Linked DNA regions of Noviherbaspirillum saxi. The protein of the gene in region 2 interacts with the protein of the main gene of each other region in a pairwise test. Links are inferred from orthologs where the notes say so. Each region holds a gene or a part of one and is shown on either strand. Other genes may lie near its edges.

Evidence for each region. Proteins that work in one complex are often made in the same cells at the same time.
Region 1: the proteins of leuS (region 2) and ligA interact in binary tests that used the Escherichia coli proteins (3 or more experiments, as listed by UniProt). The link is inferred for Noviherbaspirillum saxi from one-to-one orthologs.

Annotation. Positions count from the first base shown.
Region 1 is NZ_QYUO01000002.1:556,076-559,044, forward strand. It holds ligA (NAD-dependent DNA ligase LigA), read left to right. Parts: upstream 1-419; coding sequence 420-2,519; downstream 2,520-2,969. Other genes in the region: D3871_RS18400 (cell division protein ZipA C-terminal FtsZ-binding domain-containing protein), read left to right, coding at 1-417; def (peptide deformylase), read left to right, coding at 2,521-2,969. UniProt on the Escherichia coli protein: DNA ligase that catalyzes the formation of phosphodiester linkages between 5'-phosphoryl and 3'-hydroxyl groups in double-stranded DNA using NAD as a coenzyme and as the energy source for the reaction.
Region 2 is NZ_QYUO01000001.1:911,799-914,989, reverse strand. It holds leuS (leucine--tRNA ligase), read left to right. Parts: upstream 1-342; coding sequence 343-2,991; downstream 2,992-3,191. Other genes in the region: D3871_RS04400 (LPS-assembly lipoprotein LptE), read left to right, coding at 3,006-3,191; D3871_RS04410 (barstar family protein), read left to right, coding at 1-227.

The DNA.
Region 1 (2,969 bases), on a different replicon or contig from region 2:
AGCGTGAATGTGCAAGCTAAGGGTGAGCCTTGGGCGATCAATACGCTGCTGACCGCACTCGAGCGCCAAGGTTTCGATTTGCGCCCCGATGGGCGTCTGGTCATGCCGGACGGCGATGGCGGGATACTGTTTTCTCTCTCCACCAATGTCAGCCTCGCTGTGGAAACGACTTCGCGCCTGACCCTGCTGCTGGACGTGCCCAGGGTCGCTCCCGCGCACGACGGTTTCGGTGCAATGACCGCCTGCGCTCGCATGCTTGCCGCACGTCTCGATGGCGTCGTGGTGGATGACGGCAACCAGCCATTGACCGACGCTGCGTTAACCGAAATCGCAGATCAAGTCACTGCGTTCTATACCCAGATGGAAGAGTCGAACATTCCGGCAGGTTCAGTCCGTGCAACGCGTTTGTTCAGTTGACGATGCAAGCGGACATTTTTGGAGCGCCGGCCGCTGCCACACCCACCAGCGGGCCTGAAGCCGATCACTGGCAGGAACGTGCGGCATGGCTGAAGTCGGAATTGAACCGGCACAGTCATGCGTATTACGTGCTTGATAATCCCAGCATTCCGGACGCGGAATACGACAGGATGTTCCGCGAACTGGTTGAGCTGGAGTTGGCGCATCCCGATCTCGTCACCTCCGATTCCCCGACCCAACGCGTTGGCGGCAAGCCATTGCCGCAATTCGAACCGGCCAGGCATGCGTTGCCGATGCTGTCCCTGAACAACGCGTTCGGGGAGGAAGATGTCGTGTCCTTCGACCGCCGTGTGCATGAGGGTTTGCAAAACGGCGACGACATTACCTATTCCACCGAGCTCAAGTTCGACGGTCTGGCGATCAGCGTGCGCTATGAAAACGGATATCTGGTTCAAGCCGCCACGCGTGGCGATGGCGCAACCGGTGAAAACGTGACCGCCAATATCCGTACCGTGCGCGCGGTTCCGCTGCGCCTTCACACCGACACGCCGCCCGCCGTACTGGAAGTGCGCGGCGAAGTCCTGATGTTCAAGGCTGACTTTGCTCGGCTGAACGAGCGGCAGCGCGAGGCCGGGCAAAAAGAGTTCGTCAATCCGCGCAATGCTGCCGCAGGCAGCTTGCGGCAACTCGATTCAAAGATCACCGCCCAGCGCACGCTGCGTTTCTTTGCCTATGGTATCGGGGTGCTCGAAGGAGCCTCCATGCCGGCCTCGCACTCCGCCTTGCTGGACTGGTATGCGTCTATGGGCTTGCCGGTGTGCCGTGAGCGCGCAGTGGTCCATGGTGCCCAGGGCTTGCTTGAATTTTTCCATGCGATAGGCGACAAGCGTCGTGGCCTGGCCTACGACATCGACGGCGTGGTATACAAGGTGGACCGGCTGGAGCAGCAGCAAAAGCTGGGATTCGTTTCGCGCGCGCCGAGATTCGCCATTGCGCACAAGTTTCCGGCCGAGGAAGCGATGACGGTGGTGCAGGATATCGGCGTGCAGGTGGGGCGCACCGGCGCCATTACACCGGTCGCCCGTCTGGTGCCGGTATTCGTCGGTGGCGTGACGGTGACCAATGCCACCCTGCACAACGAAGATGAAGTCAATCGCAAGGATATCCAGATCGGCGATTCAGTCATCGTGCGGCGTGCCGGCGACGTAATTCCCGAAGTGGTCGCTTACGTCCCCGAACTGCGGCCCGATCACGTGCGCCGTTTTGTAATGCCGGCGAGTTGCCCGGTATGTGGATCGGCTATCGTACGGCCTGAGGATGAAGCGATAGCGCGTTGTTCCGGCGGCTGGATCAAATGCCCGGCGCAGCGCAAGGGCGGTTTGCTGCATTTCGTGTCGCGGCGCGCACTGGATATCGAAGGCTTGGGCGAGCAACTGGTGGAGCAGTTGGTCGACCGCCACATCATCACGACCGCGGCAGACCTGTACAAGCTCGGACTGACCGCGCTGTCCGAACTCGACCGCATGGCCGAGAAGTCCGCACAAAACGTATTGAAAGCGCTGGAGAAGTCAAAATCGACGACGCTCGCCCGGTTCATCTACGCACTTGGGATCCGCCATGTCGGCGAGGCCACCGCGAAGGAGTTGGCGCGGCACTTTGGCAACCTGGACGCCTTGCTGGGCGCGTCGGAAGAGCAGCTGCTGGAAGTAGCGGATATCGGTCCAGTCGTCGCACGTTCGATCGTCAGCTTTTTGTCCGATCCGCTCAATACGGAATTGATCGAACAATTGCGTGCGGCCGGCCTCCACTGGCCGGAAAGCGAACCGATGGTGGAAGCACCCAAGCCTTTCGCCGGAAAAACCTTTGTACTGACGGGAACGCTTCCGAATCTGACACGTGATGAAGCCGCCGCGCGCATCGAGGCGGCCGGCGGCAAGGTCGCCGGTTCGGTATCGAAGAAAACCAGCTATGTGGTTGCCGGTGAGGAAGCGGGCAGCAAGCTGACAAAAGCGCAGGAACTTGGCGTAGCCATCCTCGACGAACCGGAATTGCTTGATTTACTTGGCCAGCAACCGCCGGACGACGCAATGACGAAAGACTGACATGGCGATACGTGACATCCTGAAGATGGGCGACCCGCGCCTGTTGCGCCAGGCCGAACCCGTGACCGACTTCGGTACGCCCGAGCTCCTCAGGCTGATCGACGACATGTTCGATACCATGCGTGCAGCCAATGGGGCAGGGCTGGCGGCGCCGCAAATCGGCGTCAACCTGCAAGTGGTGATCTTTGGCTTCAAGCAGAATGTGCGCTATCCCGAAGCGCCGCCGGTGCCGGAAACCGTGCTGATCAATCCGGTCATTACGCCCTTGTCGCAGGAAATCGAAGACGGCTGGGAAGGCTGTCTTTCGGTGCCGGGATTGCGCGGCATGGTGCCGCGCTGGCTGCGCCTGCATTACGAAGGCGTCGACCAGGATGGCAAGCCGATCAGCCGCGATGTCGAGGGTTTTCATGCACGCGTGGTCCAGCATGAATGCGACCACCTGATCGGCAT
Region 2 (3,191 bases):
ACATGGATGCCTGGATCGATTGCCTGAGCGGACTGCGCGACGGCGACGGGATGTCGTCCTTCGTTCTGCACCCTGACGAACTGCTGCAGATCCAGATTCTTCACTCCGATGTCTTGCGGCGCGACGCGCCCGAGATTCTTGCGGCACTGGAAGAGTGCAGCGCCGAAGTCAACCAGTTATTTGCGGAAAACGGTGAAAAACCGGCGGTCGACCTGGTATTGCGCTGACTTGAAACCGCATCCGCATTGATTTTGCGGCGAAATTCCCGCTGCCGTTGCCGGCAACAGCTCCCGGCGAGCAAGTATAATGACGGGTTCAATTTCACTTTCAGCATCATCCGTCATGCAAGAAAAATATCTCCCCGGCGACGTCGAAAAAGCGGCGCAAGACCACTGGACCGCGATCGACGCATACAAGACCGTCGAACACGCCAAAGACAAGAACGGCCAGGACAAGAAAAAGTTCTATGCCTGCTCGATGCTGCCCTACCCGTCCGGCAAGCTGCACATGGGCCATGTGCGCAATTACACGATCAATGACGTGATGTACCGCTACCTGCGGATGAACGGCTACAACGTGTTGATGCCGATGGGCTGGGATGCATTCGGCATGCCCGCGGAAAACGCCGCGATGGCCAATGGCGTTCCGCCTGCGCAGTGGACTTACTCGAACATCGAGTACATGAAGCAGCAAATGCAGTCGATGGGCCTGGCGATCGACTGGTCGCGTGAAATGACCGCTTGCAAGCCGGATTACTACAAGTGGAACCAGTGGATGTTCCTCAAGATGCTGGAAAAAGGCATCATCTACAAGAAAACCGGTACCGTAAACTGGGATCCGGTCGATCAGACCGTGCTCGCCAACGAACAGGTGATCGACGGACGCGGCTGGCGCTCCGGCGCGCTGATCGAAAAGCGCGAAATCCCGATGTACTACGCCCGCATCACCTCCTACGCGGAAGAATTGCTCGACTTCGTCGACAACAAGCTGCCGGGCTGGCCTGAGCGCGTGCGCATCATGCAATCCAACTGGATCGGCAAATCGACCGGTGTGCGCTTCGCGTTCCCGCATGACATCAAGGATGCCGAAGGCCAAGCGATCAATGACGGCAAGCTGTGGGTCTTTACGACCCGCGCCGACACCATCATGGGCGTCACCTTCTGCGCGGTTGCGCCGGAACATGCGCTGGCAACCCATGCCGCCCGAAGCAATCCGCAACTCGCCGACTTCATTGCCGAATGCAAGAAAGGCAGCGTAATCGAAGCCGACATGGCGACGATGGAAAAGAAAGGCATGCCGACCGGGCTGTTCGTCACACATCCGCTGACCGGCGAGCAGGTCGAGGTCTGGGTCGGCAACTATGTGCTGATCACCTATGGCGACGGCGCGGTGATGGGTGTGCCGGGTCACGACGAGCGCGATTTCGCGTTCGCGAAAAAATATGATCTGCCGATCAAGCAAGTTATCGCGGTCGAAGGCAAGAGCTATTCGACCGACGCCTGGGAAGAATGGTATGCGGACAAGGAACATGGCGTCTGCGTCGCGTCCGGCAAGTACGATGGCTTGAACTATGCGGCTGCGGTCGATGCAGTTGCAGCCGATCTCGCGGCCAAGGGCCTGGGCGAAAAGAAGGTCACTTACCGCCTGCGCGACTGGGGTATTTCCCGTCAGCGCTACTGGGGCACCCCGATCCCCATCATCCATTGTGGTACTTGCGGCGATGTTCCGGTACCCGAGAAGGATCTGCCGGTCGTGCTGCCGGAAGACTGCGTGCCGGACGGCAGCGGCAATCCGCTCAACAAGCATGAGCAATTCCTGCACGTCGATTGCCCGCAGTGCGGCAAGCCGGCGCGGCGCGAAACCGACACCATGGATACCTTCGTCGATTCGTCCTGGTACTACATGCGCTATTGCTCGCCGGGCAGCAACGAAGCGATGGTCGATTCGCGCAACGATTACTGGATGCCGATGGACCAGTATATCGGCGGCATCGAACATGCGGTGCTGCACCTGCTGTATGCGCGCTTCTGGACCAAGGTGATGCGCGACTTCGGCCTGGTCAAGTTCGACGAGCCTTTCGTCAACCTGCTCACCCAGGGCATGGTGCTCAATGAAACCTATTATCGCGAAGACGCCGGCAGCAAGAAGACCTGGTTCAATCCGGCCGATGTCGAACTGAGCTTCGATGACAAGGGCCGTCCGGTGTCCGCATTGCTCAAGTCCGACGGCAAGCCGGTCGAAATCGGCGGCACCGAAAAAATGTCGAAGTCCAAGAACAACGGCATCGACCCGCAGGCACAGATCGACCAGTACGGCGCCGACACCGCGCGCCTGTTCACGATGTTTGCGTCGCCGCCGGAACAGACACTGGAATGGTCGGGTGCCGGCGTGGAAGGCGCGAACCGCTTCCTGCGCCGCGTGTGGGCATTTGCCCATGCGCAGGCTGGCCGCATTGCTGCAGCAAGCGATGCTGACTTCGCTGCGCTGCCGGAAACACACAAGGCTTTACGCCGCGAAATCCACAAGATCCTGCAGCAGGCCGACCACGACTTCAAGCGTATCCAGTACAACACTGTGGTGTCGGCTTGCATGAAGACGCTCAACACGCTGGAAGCGGCCAAGCTGGATGATTCCACGGCATCGAACGCGGTCATTGCCGAAGGTTTGTCGATCTTCCTGCGCGTGCTGAATCCGGTTGCTCCTCACATCACGCATGTATTGTGGGGCGAACTCGGCCTGTCCGAGGTGCATGGCGACATCCTCGACGCGCCGTGGCCTCAGGTCGATGCAAGCGCGCTGGAACAGGCGGAAATCGAACTGATGGTGCAGGTCAACGGCAAGCTGCGGGGCAGCGTGAAGGTGCCTAAGGAAGCCGACAAGGCAGCGATCGAAGCGGCGGCGCTGGCCAATGAAAACGTCAAGAAGTTTGTCGAAGGCACACCGAAGAAAGTCATCATCGTGCCAGGCAAGCTGGTCAATATCGTTGCATGAGATCCGGAGAACCGATGACACGACGCGCGGTATTGCTTCTTACGCTGGCGGCCGCCGCCACGCTCTCGGGCTGCGGCTTCCAGCTGCGCGGCGCGGATGGCAAATCGGCCCTGCCGTTCAAGACGGTATACATCGGCGTGCCGGAATCGTCCCCCCTCGGTGTCGAGCTCAAGCGTTACATCCGGGCCAGTGGCAACACG